Regions from separate parts of the Paenibacillus sp. A3M_27_13 genome, predicted to be linked through region 2. Evidence: riboswitches for the same ligand, from Rfam matches in the RefSeq annotation. Region 2 holds a riboswitch; each other region holds the start of a gene.

Region 1 (4,198 bases), on a different contig from region 2:
CAATCACTCCACATACCGAGACAGCGGCTGCTGTCAGCAGCGTGGAAATGATCAGAACAGATAGCTTCGTCGCATCTACATGAACTCCCATGTGAGCCGCCTGACGTTCACCCAAAGCCAAAATATTCAGCACACGTGCCCGGTTCCATAGAAATACCAGTCCTATGACCACATAAGGTAAAAGGATTCCTGTATATGACCAACCGCGCAGGCTAAGACTTCCCATCGTCCAGTACAATATTTCATTGACCGTCTCCTTCGACATGGCTGTCAGAAAGGAAACAACCGCCCCCAGAAAGGATTGCATCACCACACCCGACAAAATGAGACTTTGTGTCGGAATTTTTCCACCTTCCCGTGCCAACGTCAGCACCATCCACAGCGTCAGCATTCCGGTCGTAAATGCCACTAGCGGCAGCGTCCATATGCCAACAAATGAAAATTGAAGGCCCCAATAAATCAGTACTGCCGCTCCTACTGAAGCCCCCGAGGATACCCCCAGTGTATACGGATCAGCCAAAGGATTACGCAGCACACCCTGAAATCCGGCTCCAGCCAGCGCCAGCGCTGCTCCTACCAACATTCCCAGTAACACTCGTGGCAATCTAACCTTCAAAATAATCTGCTCTGAGGATGTATTCCAATCCGGTGTAAACGTATCGCCTAACCATGGAAGGTGGTTAACCAGAATGCCCGTGATCTGGCTGACCGGAAGCTTGGCCGAGCCGATGCCAAGACAGAGCAGTAGCGTCAGTAACAGCAGGACAAGACCTGTTCCTCCAAAGCCGATCAGTTTACGGTTCATTTGAAAATTTCAGGATACACGCCCTTGGCCACTTCCTTGAGACCTTCCGTTACGCGTGGACCCGGACGACTAATCAAATTATCATCCACGGCAAATACCCGGTTGTGGCGAACAGCCGATATTTGATCCCATCCACTGCGAGCTTTAATGATTTCGCCGAGCGTTTGACCAGTTTTGTCGTCCTTGACACTTTTGCTGTACAAAATCACGTCAGGGTTCGCAGCAATAATATTTTCCTCACTAATTTGGTACCACCCCTTCTGCGTGGCACCTACATTTTCGCCGCCCGCTAACGTGATCAGCTCGTCCATAAACTCGCCTTTACCAACTGTCCAGCCTGGTGAAAACTCGACGTATACCCGCAGCTTCTGACCTTTACCGATATTTTTAATTCCTTCTTTCACTTCAGCTACATCTGCTCTCATCTTGTCAGTCACCGCTCTCGCTTCTTTCTGATGATCGGTGATTTTCCCATACAATTCGATGTTAGCCATGACATCTTCAACTGTCTTCGGTTCCGTTTTAAAAATCATAATTCCCATGTCGCGCAGCTTGGTCGTAGCCTGTTCACTAAGTGATATCCCTGCAAAAACGACTTCCGGGTTAGCAGCAATGATCGCCTCTTCGTTCGGTTTCATAATACCGCCCACTTTAGGCTTTTTCGTAGCTGCTTCCGGGTAATCAGAGTAGTCGGAGACGCCAACAATTTCCTTATCCAGCCCGATGGCGAACAGCGCCTCGGTTTCTGCCGGGGAGACGGAAACGATTTTATCCGGCGCTTTTTTGAATGTAAATTCCTGTCCTGTTGTATCCTTAACCGTGAGTGGGTAAACTGTTTTGCCCGGAGGCTCTTGTGCGGTTACGGTCTGTCCCGGCTGCTGTGAAGAATTCTGGTTCTCTTTATTTTCAGCATTTTTCCCATTAGCTCCACATGCACTCAGCACAACTGCCAAAATCAGAACCAATAGACCTGTTGTCCAAACCTTTATTTTTTTTCCTGCCATGATTTGCACCCCTTCATAAAAAATCGTTAAGAGCGTTACTTGAACATCATCAGATATCTTCTAAATCCAGCCTTCTTTTCCTATCAAAAAAACCCCGCATCCTCATATCAGGACACAGGGGCCACGTTAGCGCAGATCGTGCGCAGGCGGCAGCTTCTTTCCGCATGGACAGTCACTGCGAACACGTCATCCTTTCCTCGAAGGACTATGGTGACAGGCGGACGGGCAGGTATCCTGACTTATGGTAAAATGCATGTCCTGAAATTCTTTCATATGCTTAGTAGCACATAAAGCAGGACTAACGGGCATGTTTCCATTTACAGTGGCGGGACCGCGCCGGACTCACACCGACTTCCCTTTTAACAGCGCAGGCAAGGGAAACCATAGTTTCATCACGCTGCGCCGACCTCGTCTGCTGGATATTTGATAAGTGGTAGTCAAGCCGTTCTTTTACTTGATGATTATAGGTTAAAAAGAGGCGGCTTACAACCCAAACTGCCTCTTTATCCGCAGGTGTCTAACCTAATGAGGAAGCATTTCTGCTATGTAATTGTGCCGTCCTGCCAGCCTCAATTGAATCCTAAATGCTTCTCCCGGCTTCGGATTCAAACTCCAAAAATCATGGCCCGGTATCAGCATGCAAGCTAACTGACGAATTACGCCACCATGCGTAACGACCAAAACAGAGGGTGGCGCAGCAGTCAAATCCATGGGTTGAACTTCCATAGCAACACGCCATTCATACAGAGAGTCAAGAAATTTCCGTAGACGATTCACAAAATCTGCCCAAGACTCTCCTCCAGGAGGGGTTATCCGTTGCGGCTCATCAATCCAAGCGCGATACAACGACACATCCTTGAGCATGTCATACGTTTTTCCATCCCACTCACCAAAATGAAGCTCTCGCAGACGTGGTTCCATCATAGGAGACATAGTAGATAGGGAACCTCCAGACGTCAATTCTGATTCCGGCACAATGATCTGCAAGGTCTGGCGACATCGCATTAAATCGCTGCAATAGATTCGAGCAAAGGACTGCCCTTGCAATTTTTCTTGCAAAGGCTTTAATTCCTGCTCTGCTCCCGGTAGCAAACCTAAGTCGGAGTGTCCTAGATATCGACGTTCCTTGTTCCATAAGGTTGTGCCGTGACGAACTAACACAAGTTCCATGTCCCAATGCAGATCTTCTTTAGCATCATACGGCACCTTATCCTCCTGTGAGTTCGGACTTTGTGCGTATTCTACTGTCCTTTTTGCTGCTATATCTTGTTTCAAGATCATGTCACTTCCTGCTCGATCATTATTCAGTGTGTCACTCCTCACCGCACCCATCCCAAGGCAAAACAACCTGCGGCTCCTAACAAACACAATCCTACAAACATACTGGACACGGCGAACATCAGCTGGATCGTATGCCGTATATCTTTCGACTCTAGCGGTCGTATCCAATCGCCCATGTATGCACGAAAGGAGCGCACGCCATGATACACATTATAGCCTCCAAGACGAATCCCCAGTGCACCAGCAACAGCCGATTCCGGGAAGCCACTGTTCGGGCTTGGGTGCAGACGAGCGTCTCGCTTGACTGTGCGCCAGCTTCTTGCAGCATCTCGCTTGTACATCCACGCCGCTACCACAAGCATTGCCGCTGTCAGACGTGCCGGAATGTAGTTAGCGACATCATCCAGACGTGCTGAAGCCCAGCCTAAATGCAGATACTTTTCATTTTTATAGCCAACCATGGAATCGAGCGTATTCACAGCACGATAAGCCAGCGCCAAGGGTGCTCCCCCGATCAGGGCATAAAAAAGCGGGGAAATAATCGCGTCCACGATATTTTCAGCGACCGTTTCAACCGTACCGCGTACAATCTCAGGCTCATCAAGCTGTTGCGTATCCCGCCCAACTATCATGCCCAGCTCCCGCCGTGCCGCAGAAAGGTCATCCGCCTGCAACGCTCGGTATACTGCCATTCCTGCGTCCTTTAGTCCTTTGGAAGCAATCGTTGTCGCAATCAGCACCATTTCTACGCCGACAGACAACCACGGATGAATCCAGGCAAGCAAGTGCAATAGCGCCCAGGCGAGCGTAAAGGAGCCTCCCGCCACAATGAGTGGAAGCAGTATACCCGCACGTTTCAACCCCCGGTCACTTCGGGCCTGGCGGCGAATCGCTTTTTCCAATGCTGAAATGGCATGTCCCATACCGATGACTGGATGCGGCAACCACCTCGGGTCACCGATCAGCCTGTCCAAAAGATAGGCTACCAGGATAATCAAGCTAACTGTCACGCCGCTGCTCCTCCTCCAGCACTTCACCCAATACAGACAGCAGCCTGTCGTTGGCTTCTGCATCCTTGACCGCAATCCGAAAATGACTCGTCGTCAGT
Region 2 (4,198 bases):
GACCCATGGAGCCAATAACCCAAGCAGCACGATCAGACCAAAAAGTACGCCTCCTGCCAGCAAGCTCCCTTGAAAGGAAAGCCGTATCTTTTTCATTTTCAGCTTCCCCCTTAACGCAAACGTAGCCTCGGATCTATCGCCGTCTGGACCAAATCCACCAAACACTGAACACCTACAATTAAAAATACGGCAAAAATAACATACCCCTGAATCACCGGATAATCTCGCTGGGTAATCGCATCTATAAAATACTTACCTAACCCCGGCCATGAAAAAATGGTCTCGACGATGACATTACCTGCCAGCATAAATGATAGATTGGTACCTAGCAGTGTAATCATAGGCAGAACCGCATGCTTAAATATCTCAAAAAACAGGATATGCATACGGGAAAAGCCTCGGGCCTTCGCTGCTTTCACAAAATTCCGGTCACCCAGCTCCAGCATTTGAGCACGCAGTACACGTGCTTGTACCGCTCCCAAACCTGCACCAAGAGTCAGCGCTGGGAGCACTAGATGTGTCCAGTCCTCCCTTCCCATGGATGGGAGCCAGCCCAGGCGAACGGAGAATAGATAGATCAACAGAAACCCAAGCCAAAAAGAGGGAATCGACGATCCCAGCAGGGCAAACAGCCTGCCCAGACGATCCAGTGGGCCGCTGATTTTTAGCGAGGCAGCCAGTCCCAGCCCCAGCGTAAGCACCGTCATGACGGCAAAGCCCGCAGCAGCTAGCTCCACAGTAGCAGGCAGTCTGTTCCATAGTTCGGCTAGCACGGATTCCTTGGATACATACGAGGTGCCCCAATGCCCCGTGAACACATCTCGCAGCCAGTTCACATATTGAATATGAAGCGGCTCGTTTAAGCCCAGTTCCTGCCGTAGCGTCGTCAACGCCTCCTCAGAGGCAGGGACATTATGCGCGGTGAGCAAAATAGTAGCAGGGTCACCAGGAGCGAGCCGCATCAGTACAAAAGTCAGCGTGGATACAACGAATACAATGATGAGCAGCTGCGCCACACGTTCCAGTATAAAACGAATCATAGGATACGCAGCTCGTTATTCCGTAATATCAGATTGCGCTGTAATGTAGTAATACTCGATCGGATGGGGTGTAAAACCCTCCACCCCTTTTTTCACACCAAACACATTATCAGGATGCACAATGAACGACTGTGGCAAATCCGCATTGATGATATCCAGCGCTTGTAGTGTCACAGCATTACGCTGCGCTGTATCCTTCGCCAGCTTCAAGCTGTTAAGAATACTCTCTAGCGGTTTGGAACTATACCGGCTTACATTGGCTTCGCTTTTCGAAGAATAAAACATGTCCATAAAATATTGCGGCTCTCCTGTATGAGCAGTAAGCATGCTGTACATTGCAAAATCCCAATCGTTTTTGGTCAACGCCTCGTCGATATTTTCCACCTTGCGAATCTTGACCTGGATTCCCTCTTTCAGCAATTGGCTTTGGATGACCTCAGCCATAACGGAGAGCTCTGGACGCTGAGGGAAAGTCAGCAGTGTAACCTCGAACGGCTTGCCTTGCTTAGTCCATGTCCCTTGGGCGTCTTTCTGCCAGCCATCCTTCGTCAACAGCTGCTCTGCCGTTCCGTTCAGCGCTTTACGCTCAACTTTACCGAAGGGAAGAATGCTCGGGAACGGACTGCTTGCTTCCGTACCGAAGCCCCTCATGACGGCGCTCACAATCGATGTGCGCGGAATCAGGCTGTCCACCACCTTACGGTTCGCCGCATCCTTGAATACTGGCGATTCCATATTGTACACGATCATATGGGTGCGCAAGGAGGGAGCCGACAGCACTTGTAGCTTGTCGTTCTTTTTCAGTACCTCTGCGTTATCAACCGGAATATCCGTCGCTACGTCCACCTCGCCGGATTGCAGCGCCATCAGACGCGAATTCCCGTCCGTAATGAACTTCATCGTCGCTTCAGCCAGTCGTGCCTTCTCGCCCCAATATCCGTCATAACGCTCTACGACCAACGATTGGTCCTTGTTGAACGCTTTGATTTTAAAGGCGCCTGTCATCGCTGGGTAACTCTGCTCATCTTTCATCGATGCCACATCCAGTACAATTGTCGATGGATCAGCTAGATTGGACACCAGCGCCGCGTTCGGCTGGTTTGTCGTGATTTTCAAAGCCAGCGGGCCGCTTACATCAATGGACTTCACATTCAGTAAATCCTTAGCCAGATGGCTTTTCTCGATAGAGCGCAGCAAAGACGCTTTTACACCTGCTGCATCCATACTCTTTCCATCATGAAAAGTGACTTTATCCTGCAAGCTGAACGTCCAAACTGTAGGACTATCCTGCTTCCACTCCTTTGCCAGCCAAGCCACAGGCTCCAGCTTTTCATTCAAACGTACCAGTGTCTCACCTGCACCGGATCGCATCACATCCCAGCTATTATCTCCGTGCGGGTCAACGCCTGACGGTTTCCATGTATACGCCATTACCAGCTTTTTATCTGTCGCTGTTTGTTGTGCTGACGCGTTTTCACCTTTGCCGGAGCTATCCGACGTCTTATTGCTGGCACATCCCGAAAGAGCCATAACTGCCAGCAACAGCATCACCCCTGTACATATCAACCATGAACGCCTACTACGATTGCTAATCATTCAAAGAATCCCCCTCTATCTTGTAAAATCATATAAACCTAACGCAAAACGCGAAAAAAGCATTCCGGACCACTTGATCAGCAGTCAGAAATGCTTTCATTATAAAATGTCAAAACTCACCTCGAAGCCAACTCCAAAAACATAGAAGGGATCAGATCGGTTTCAGACATTCCGTATGCAGCACGCCTAACCACCTCCCCAGCATCCCGTGGGTCTGACAGTGATGTCAAAACAGGCAGGTCTCCTGACTCCAGGCGCATCTTTCAGGCCTTCCCGGTTCTTCACAGTTCCAGTGGCTGTTCTGAAAGCTCCAGCAGTATCCTGCTGATGCCTGTATACAGTGGCGGGCCCGTGTCGGAATCAACCGAACTTCCCTTTTAAGTGAACACGCTCAACAACTATCCACATGGTCTCAACAAAACCCCGTACATAGAGTCGTCCGGCTCACACCTGTTTTCTTCCTTTATTTCTTTCCATTACGATCTTATTTTGTTGTCACAGGCTTGTCAATAAATGCTGCACAATATTTTAAATTTGAACGATACAGCGAGATTGAAGGTGATGTCTATTCATTGCGTGCACGAAATGAACGTGCTAAAATTAGGTATAGAGATAATCATCGTGTCCGTATACTAAAAAGAGTCTTCGCCGCGCCAACGGCAAAGACTCTAGGACTTGAAAGGCTGTGGATCACCACCACGGCGCGCTGCATAACTAAATGTTAATGCAAACGAAACCCACCGTTAGGGGCCAACCTAATTACGCGGTGGGTTTTCGCTTGTTCCGAAATTTTCGACGTAGCCAGCGATAAAGTTTACGAATACTAAACACCAGGCTTAGTAACGTAACCATCCAACGCAACACATCGTAGCACGACACAAGGTTGACCATCGGCTTCACCCCCTTTCGGGAAGCTGCACCGTGGTCCGAAAACATCCACCACTATTCAAAATCCATAAGGTAAATTATACCACTGCCTCGCCCACTACTCTAGCAAATTCCTCTAGTAAATAAATCAACTTAAGAGCTAACTTTAGCGCCACTGCACAGTCGGACAGGGTCAATATCTATATGTCCCCAGACGGCAAGGGTTTATTTATCCCTAATCATCAAACCTTCTGTGGAACCTCCTGAACCGTCACGCTTTTGACCGAGTCCCCTTGTTTTCTCGTCAAAACGATGTTCAAGACAATCGCTGTAATCGAGCCTGAAACGATACCATTTTGCAACAGCATTTTGGCAAAGCTCGGCAGCTGGTCGAACATTTGTGGCAGAACGGCAGAGCCTAGGCCCACGGCAATACTGCATGCTGCGATCAGCAGATTGCTTTCCTTCCGCAGATCCACTTCTGACAGAATAGACATGCCTGATGCAGCGACCGAGCCGAACATGACGATCATCGCCCCGCCCAGCACAGCGTTAGGAATCACTGTCGTTAAAGCAGCCAGCTTAGGCAGCAAACCGAGAACAACCATGATACCGCCCGCAGCAAAAATAACGTTCCGCGATTTGACGCGTGTGAGTGAGATCAGACCCACATTTTGCGAGAAAGCTGTATAAGG
Region 3 (4,198 bases), 260 kb from region 2:
AGCAATACTCGTTTCCTTGGGTGCCTGTAATCCGCCAAGTACAACCTGTAGATGCTCAGCCACAGGCACAGCGTCATCCTTCTCCATATTGCAGAAGTCGCACGCCTTCACCTTAAACACATCGCCAATCGGCATGACAATGAATCGTTCATCCCGCAGCCGTCCGACCAGTTCCTCGGGGTCTGCACACGGCACGCGCAGCACGATCTGATGATCTGGCGTGTATTCCAGCTCGCCGTCATCACCCGCTACCTCGGCGAGCAGCGCCATCTGACGAGCGGTGAACTTCTTGTTTCCCACACCCGGGGAAACGCCCACCTCAAACAGCGCAGGCTTGCCAAAGCCGCCTGTCGCCATCCCGGACGCGGCCCCCGCTCCGGCCACCGCTAACGTTCCGGCGGTGCTCTCGGCGGTAGGCGCTTGCCCGCTCCAGCGAGCGTTGGCTGCGCCAGGCAGCTTGCCGCCTACAGCGAGGCGGCTTAGTGCCTCTGCCGCCAGCGATGCCGGGGCTGCGCCGGTTTGCACAGCAGTCGTTGCCTGCACGGCAGCCATCGCTTGCGGGCGTGCCTGCGTCGCAACCGCAGCGCCGCTCGCGGAGGGTCCAGCGGGCTTAGTCGGGGCTGCGCCTGCCTGCGGTGTATCCTCTTGTGCGCCCAGCGACCACGGCTCCGCTTCCGTGCGGAGACGCTGATGCGGCTTGAGTGCCTGCTCGGTCGCATCTAATGTGTATTTGCGCTGATATCCGCGCGGAGTCACGATCAAGCCGTCATACACCGTCGTCGAGGAATTGCCGATGATTACAGTCGTCAGCATCCCAATGTCATGGTTCAGCATATCTTCCAGCGTCGTTACAATAACTTGCTGACGTTCACGATAAGCACTTTTCACCAACCCGACTGGAGTTTGCGGATCGCGGTAACGCAGCAAAATGGACTGCGTCTCCACAATCTGGCGGGTACGCCGACCACTGCGCGGGTTGTATAATGCAATCACAAAATCGGCCGAAGCCGCTGCTTCTACGCGCTTCACAATCGTTTCCCATGGGGTTAGATGATCACTCAGACTGATCGTGCACGCATCATGCATAACTGGCGCCCCCAACAGTGATGCACAGGACTGAATAGCCGAGATCCCCGGTACGACTTCTACCTCAACCCCGTCCTCGCGTCGCCAGCCTTTTTGCATCAGCACCTCATACACCAGCCCTGCCATACCATAGACTCCCGCATCTCCACTGGAAATGACAGCTACCTTCTTGCCCATCTCTGCTTGGCGAACCGCCTCCTGTGCACGGCTCACTTCCTCTGTCATTCCTGTGCGTACAATCTCCTGTCCGTTCAACAACGGACGGATCAAATCAACGTAGGTATTGTAGCCGATAATGACCTCACTTTCGGCCAGCGCATCCAGCGCCCGTTTTGTGATATGTTCCATATCTCCTGGTCCAAATCCAATCACCAGCAATTTTCCTAATGGGCTCATCGTGCTCCTCCTATTCATCCTTTTCAGGGCAGCTATGCTATCTATTTCAATGATTTATGCACATCGTGTAACTCAAAAAAACCCCATCCTGCCCGGATGGGGTTTCTATGTACGCATCTCTCATCAGACGAACAAACAGCGTAAGAAGACACTATTTGTCTTCCTCCAGCCTGCCGTTGTTTTCCATCTGACTGTTTACGCTTCAAACGCTGCTGCACGTTCATATCCACGCAAACCTCTAGCCAACATGGAAAAAGCAACGTGTGCCTGATTTCCTGATTTCGTACACCCATCCTCTCCGCGAAGGTTAACGGTGCATACAGATCAAGGTAGGTCTCCTGGCTTGGCATCAACGGATTCTTTCGTCTTCCCCGTTTTTCACGAGTGACCATTTTAAAAAATCCTCTTCCTTACAGTGGCGGGACCGCTCGGGATTTGCACCCGATTCCCTGTTACCCTTTGCTCAACCGCAAAGGCACCTTGTCTGTCCGCTATTTGATTATGGGTCTTATCATAACCTTGCCTCAATCAGTTGTGCAAGCACGAAAAACGCTTTATTTCAAGTTCTCTGCTTTATTTTTTAACATATGTAGCAATTCGTCCGGGTCCGCAGAGATACTTAATAACGCTGGATGCTCAGCCCCGGTAAATCCTTCTTGCACGCTATGACGCACCATTTCTACTAACGGGTCAAAATATCCATTCACATTCAGCAGCCCAATCGGCTTGCGATGAATCCCGATTTGCGCCCAGCACAATACCTCGAATAGCTCCTCGAAGGTTCCCAAGCCACCCGGAAGGGCGATAAACGCATCGGCCATCTCGCTCATTGCCGCTTTACGCTCATGCATGCTTGCTACCTCAATAAATTCGGTAACTCCCCGATGAATGATCTCTGCATCAAATAATAGGGTGGGCATAATGCCAGTGACCTGACCGTCACCCGCCAGCATTCCATCCGCCACCTCTCCCATCAGCCCCCTGCTAGAGCCACCATAGATCAGACGGATATGATGACGAGCCATGGCTTCCCCCAGCTTGCCTGCAGCCTCAACATATACCGATGAATGTCCAGGTCTGGACCCGGCAAATACGCAAATAGAATTCATTAACGTCTCAGCTCCTGTCCTAAGTATCATGCATCGAAACTTATTCATTATATTAGATAAACATTTTCGCTATAACAAAAATCTTTGTCGATGCATGTCCAACAAAAAAAGATAAAGACCTCGTAGGCCCTTATCTTTATTTTACTCTGTATCCCAAAATATAAGTTCATTTTTTAGCATACTGCATTTATAATTTCTATCTCATTTCAATGACCATTCACGATCTTCAGACCACAGCCATGCACCGAATCGTTATGTTCAAAATATTTACCCAGCTCCACCATCATCGCGCCCATGCGCTCTTCGGTTGGAAACACGACTCGGTCAATCCCTTCTTCCACAATGGACTGTGCAGTCACCTTCCCTACGGATACAGCAATCACATCCTCACGAAAAGCTTCCAGTAACTCCTCGATTCGATTTTGCTCTCTGGCATATTGGGCCAAAAATCGGATTTGCGGACCACTTGTAAACGTAACAGCATCAACATTACGATGGATAACATCCTCCAGTAACGCCTGCAATTTTGCTTCCTCAGGTGGGATATGCTTATAAGGAAGTACCTGGCGGGTCACTGCCCCCTGCTCGTCCAGCCACTTTACCAACCGTGGAGCTGGATCGCCATGCAGTTGCAACAGTACTTCCTTCCCCTTCAGATCGTATGGGGCGAAAGCTCCTGTCAATCCGATCAAACTTCCGTCCTCGTCTCGTACTGCTGGCGTAAAGCCACGCTTTTTGAGTCCATTGACCGTCTTGTAGCCCCGCGCTGCAATGTTGGAGGATTGCAGCAACTCCATAATCTGCTCGGCCACGCCCATATCCTCTGCCATATCAAACAGGGCATCCAGCCCCATACCTGTCGTGAAGATGTACCAGTCCGGAGGGTGCTTCACCCACGATACAACAGCGTTGCGCAGCTCGATATCATCCAAAAAAACGGTGCCTTGGGCCGGGCGCTGTACTGGCTCACCCCCCATCTTCACAACTAGCAGCGCCATTTCTTCTGCTTTACGGGGACCAGCAAGAGCGACTCTCTTACCTGCCATGCGTTGTGCCATTCTGTTGCCTCCCTTGTAGAAGTCGTATTTCTTTCTACCAAGTATACAATCAGAGGGGTAAAAGACAAATAAGAATTACTTTTCCGATAAATACAGTAATCTTATAAGTGGTCGTGTCCTGTTCTGCCTCCATGCTGGCTTTCTTTCTGACTACTGCTATCCCGCTCTCCGTTAGATGCCTTATCATCTCCGCCTCTCCCTTTAGATTTGGGTCGGAGCAACATCCATAGCAACAAGGGCATGATAACAAAAAAAATGATCATCACCGCGGTCCACTCCCGGCTGAAATCATAAATTTGCACGATGTTGGAGAACAGCATAAACGAACAGACGTAACCCAACAAACCTACGGGCCAAACCATCAGACTTCCCCATGCATGGGCAAACATACGCTTTACTGCCAAACTGGTAACGTACAGGTCAACCCCAATCTTCGTAAGAAAGGTCGGTACAGTCAGTGCTGCCACGAACAAGTCGAACCGATCCAGAAAGTCCGTTAGCTGCAATTGACGCACTAGTTCATAGGATGGATAAAATAGCCGGGACAAG
Region 4 (4,198 bases), 230 kb from region 2:
AGACCACAGTCCGGATTAACCCAGAACAAATCTGATGGCAATACGCGCAGGGCACGCTGGATCATGCTTAGCATTTCAGATACATCGGGGATGCGCGGACTGTGGATATCGTACACGCCCAGACCGATGCCCTTGTCGTATACCTGATCTTCAAAGCTGACAATCAGTTCTCCGTGACTTCGCGAAGTTTCAATAGATATAACGTCGGCATCCATATCGGAGATGGACTGAATCATATGCTGAAATTCGGAATAGCACATGTGCGTATGGATTTGGGTCGCAGGCTCAACGGTGGCCGTGGTCACAAGGAAGGCTTGAACCGCCCAGTCCAGATAGGCTTGCTGTTGTTCTTTTTTCAGTGGAAGCCCTTCACGAATTGCAGGCTCATCGACCTGAATCATGCCGATGCCCGCTTGTTCCAGTGCCTCTACCTCTGCCCGTAATGCCAGAGCCAACTGTAAAGCAACTTGACTACGAGGAATATCGTTACGTTCAAAAGACCAGTTCAAAATGGTCACAGGGCCTGTAAGCATTCCCTTAACAGGCTTGGAAGTTAACGATTGGGCGAATGCCGTTTCTTCCACGGTCATGGGCTGATCAAAGGAAACGTCTCCGTATATAATCGGCGGTTTGACACAGCGGGAGCCGTAGGACTGCACCCATCCGTTTTGCGTAAAAGCAAAGCCGTTCAGCTTTTCGCCAAAAAATTCAACCATATCGGTCCGCTCAAATTCTCCATGAACAAGCACGTCAATGCCAATGTCCTCTTGAATATCAATCCATTCCTTAATTTGCTGTTGGATGAACGCCCGGTATTGCTCGGCTGACCATTCTCCTTTGCGATAGTGCAGGCGGGCCTTGCGGATCTCGGCGGTTTGCGGGAAGCTACCAATGGTCGTCGTAGGCAGTGGAGGCAACTTCAGCTTATTTTGTTGAATCTCACGACGCTCGGCGAAAGGAACGCTGCGTGACAGAGGCTCTTTTGCCAGCAGGTCGGCCAGATCGGCGGCTGTCTGTACGCGTGCCGCTGAGTTGTTGAAACGGGCTACCGCATCCGCACTTTGCTCAAGCTTGGTGAGTGCGGAAGGATCGTGTTTGCCAAGTGCAGCCGTCAGGACGGCGATTTCCTCCAGCTTTTCATCGGCAAAGGCAAGCGCTTGTACCAGTTCTCGATCCAGCTTGTGCTCTGCCTCCAGGCTGACTGGCACATGCAGCAGACTACATGATGGCTGCACGATAAGCTGTGCGGCAGTGGTTTGTTCCACCAACTGACCCAACAGAGCAGCCACAGCGTTCAGGTCGCTGCGCCATATATTGCGCCCGTCAATGACCCCAGCGCCCAGCGTTTTCTCTTTAGGGAAGCCATGCTGCAATATATGTTGAAGATTTTCGCCATCATCATACACAAAATCAAGACCCAATCCCTGTACCGGAAGTGCGGACAGACGCTCATAATGGTCCAGGCTGCCAAAGTAGGTTTGCAGCATTATATTCAAGGAGGGCGCAGCTTGAGTCAAAGCTTCATAGACTTCCTGAATAATGTCCAAATCCTCTGCCGGGAATGAGGTGGTTAGGACAGGTTCATCGATTTGGACCCACTGAACGCCTTCTGCCGCTAGTTCAGACAGGATACGGGTGTACAGTGGCAGGAAGCTTCGTACGATGGCGGCCAAATCCTTACGGTCATAGCCTTTGGATAAGGTAACGAATGAATAGGGGCCGATGAGGACCGGTTTCCCATCAATGCCTAGTTCTTGTTTTGCTTCACGATAAGCCTGTAAGGGTTTATTTTCAGTGAACACCGGGACTGCGTTTGCCAATTCAGGAACGATGTAGTGATAATTGGTATTCATCCATTTGGTCATTTCACTGGCGGTTGCTCCCTTCTGTCCACGAGCGATCCCAAAATACACGGACAGAGGAACCGGACCTGCGGGACGATGGTTGAACCGTTCGGGTACCAGACCGAACATTACAGATGTATCCAGCATGTGATCGTAATAGGAGAAGTCTCCGACAGGAATGCGATCAATCCCCTTGTCACGCTGCTTGCTCAGATGCTCCAACCGTAATCTTTTCATCTCCGTCTGCAGTTCGCTTTCGTTAATGCTGCCGTTCCAGAAGCGTTCCAGTGCTTTCTTCCATTCCCGGTTTTCGCCGATACGCGGATATCCCAGATTACTGCTAATCAAGCCGGACAATTCAGGCCATTCAATAATGGACATGTACTTTTCCTCCTAGTGGGTAGCTGTTTTATTTTTACGTACCAAAAAAGGCATTCTTCCCCCAGAGTTAAAAATAAGTAGGGGAAAGAATGCCTCCGTGATTAAAAAATCAAAAATACGGCGACTGCTCTTAACACCTCCCTATCTTCCGTAGGTACTTGCGATGTTGTTAAAATAGGCAGGTCTCCTGACTTACGGATCATGACTCTCAGCATTCCTTCCCGGTCTGTGGACCAGTGGATATATGAACAGCTGAAAGTTCCCCGTTTACAGTGGCGGGACCGTGCCGGATTTGCACCGGCTTCCCTTTTAAGCCTGATCTGAATAGAACAGACACCTATCTCCAAGCTATGCGGTTAAGGTATGACGAATAATTATGCACTCGTATACTTGTTCACCATCATAAGTGAAACTTACAGGATGCGCAATAGAAACTCCAATGGAAACAGTTAGCTATATGAAAAAAAGACAAGCCTTACCCATGATGGGGACTTGTCTTAGATATATAGCATCTTGCCGGGTAAACTTCGCGTTAAGCCAATGAAACGGTATAGCCTGCCTGAATACTGGCTTTTACATCTACCAGACGCTGGTTGCGACTGCCCCGGAAGGGAAGGGTCAGGTCCTTTTGCTGTTCTACAAAACGACCATCCACAATCACATCGCACAAAAGCGCTAGCTCCTGTCGCTCCTGATCTGTGAGTAAATCTTCATAGACAAAGCCAGTATAAGCCCACACGGTTCGGTCGGGACAGGCCTCGCGGAAGTCACGCACAAATTGCGAGCATTCTGCTGCTGAGAAAAACGGATCTCCCCCGCAGAGAGTCAGTCCGTCCAACAACGGATTATCCATGATGTCACGAATGACTTCCTGTTGTCGTTGGGGTGTAAATGGCTCACCTGCACGGAAGCTCCACGACGCTGGGTTAAAGCATCCGGGACAGGCATGACGGCAACCGCTAATAAACACGACAGTGCGCAGGCCGTATCCTTCGTTCAGAGATTCCGGAATGTAGCCACACAAATTCACTTATGTTTCACCCGGTCTCGAACTTCTGCCTGTTTTGCAGCATTAAAGCGAACGGTATAATCTCCTGTCAGATATCCGGTTACCCGACGTAAGCGCTGAAAGTGTGTGTGCTCCTCATCTGTGCCACATTGGGGGCAGCTTGTCCCGATAATCCCTTCATAACCACATTCCGTACAACGATCCACCGGATGGTTGATGGAGAAGTAGCCAATGTTCTGATGCAGCGCGTACTGAACAATTTTAAGGAACGCATCCGGGTTATTCCGCGCATTGCCGTCCAGTTCGATGTATGAAATCGCACCAGCGTTGCAGAGGTTATGGAACGGAGCTTCCAAGCTGATTTTACGAGCAGCCGGGAGCGTATAATACACGGGAATATGAAAAGAATTCGTGTAATATTCTCGATCATTTACCTCAGGAATAATTCCGAAATCACGTTGATCCAGCAATGTGAACTTGCCCGACAGACCTTCGGCAGGCGTAGCGAACAATGTAATATTTAAATTGTGATATTCACTCATTCGATCGCAATACACGCGCATGGAAGTGATGATTCGCTGTGCCTCGCGGTATACGAAATCATCCTCCCCGTGGTGTTTCCCGTATAGTGCCTTCATGCACTCAGCCAGCCCGATGAACCCGATCGAAAGCGTACCGTGCTTTAGTACGCTTCCCACCTTATCATCTGGCGCCAGTTCTTCTCCACCTTCCCATACCCCTTCGCGCATCATAAAGTCCGAAGCTTTAGCCGGCTGGCTGGTCTGGATTTGATAGCGATGGATTAGGCCATCCACCGCAATGCGCATAACTTCTTCCAGTCTCGCATCAAAGCGATCACGGTCAGGTGTCAGGCGTTTGCCTGTGCAAATACCATACTCAATCCCAAGCCGCACCAGATTAATGGTATTGAAGGAGAGATTTCCCTTGCCACTCTGCCGATTTC

What was found. A riboswitch is a leader RNA that binds a small molecule or an ion and turns the genes downstream of it on or off. The one in region 2 is predicted to bind cobalamin.
Region 1: another riboswitch for cobalamin. It lies ahead of NLX82_RS08555 (ABC transporter substrate-binding protein); the one in region 2 lies ahead of NLX82_RS13905 (ABC transporter substrate-binding protein).
Region 3: another riboswitch for cobalamin. It lies ahead of cobJ (precorrin-3B C(17)-methyltransferase); the one in region 2 lies ahead of NLX82_RS13905 (ABC transporter substrate-binding protein).
Region 4: another riboswitch for cobalamin. It lies ahead of metE (5-methyltetrahydropteroyltriglutamate--homocysteine S-methyltransferase); the one in region 2 lies ahead of NLX82_RS13905 (ABC transporter substrate-binding protein).

The regions. Positions count from the first base shown of each region.
Region 1 covers NZ_JANAVE010000002.1:453,225-457,422, reverse strand. The annotation lists gene NLX82_RS08560 (FecCD family ABC transporter permease) at 1-805, opposite strand, end outside; gene NLX82_RS08555 (ABC transporter substrate-binding protein) at 802-1,809, opposite strand; cobalamin riboswitch at 2,017-2,210, opposite strand; gene NLX82_RS08550 (histidine phosphatase family protein) at 2,332-3,090, opposite strand; gene cbiB (adenosylcobinamide-phosphate synthase CbiB) at 3,129-4,100, opposite strand; gene cobD (threonine-phosphate decarboxylase CobD) at 4,090-4,198, opposite strand, start outside.
Region 2 covers NZ_JANAVE010000003.1:205,110-209,307, reverse strand. The annotation lists gene nikC (nickel transporter permease) at 1-96, opposite strand, end outside; gene nikB (nickel ABC transporter permease) at 111-1,040, opposite strand; gene NLX82_RS13905 (ABC transporter substrate-binding protein) at 1,056-2,636, opposite strand; gene NLX82_RS13900 (hypothetical protein) at 2,753-2,896, opposite strand; cobalamin riboswitch at 2,854-3,057, opposite strand; gene NLX82_RS13895 (nucleobase:cation symporter-2 family protein) at 3,746-4,198, opposite strand, start outside.
Region 3 covers NZ_JANAVE010000003.1:460,873-465,070, reverse strand. The annotation lists gene cobJ (precorrin-3B C(17)-methyltransferase) at 1-1,482, opposite strand, end outside; cobalamin riboswitch at 1,794-1,979, opposite strand; gene NLX82_RS15055 (LOG family protein) at 2,037-2,591, opposite strand; gene NLX82_RS15050 (uroporphyrinogen-III synthase) at 2,798-3,649, opposite strand; gene NLX82_RS15045 (GerAB/ArcD/ProY family transporter) at 3,751-4,198, opposite strand, start outside.
Region 4 covers NZ_JANAVE010000003.1:431,721-435,918, forward strand. The annotation lists gene metE (5-methyltetrahydropteroyltriglutamate--homocysteine S-methyltransferase) at 1-2,225, opposite strand, end outside; cobalamin riboswitch at 2,386-2,581, opposite strand; gene nrdG (anaerobic ribonucleoside-triphosphate reductase activating protein) at 2,758-3,255, opposite strand; gene NLX82_RS14935 (anaerobic ribonucleoside triphosphate reductase) at 3,252-4,198, opposite strand, start outside.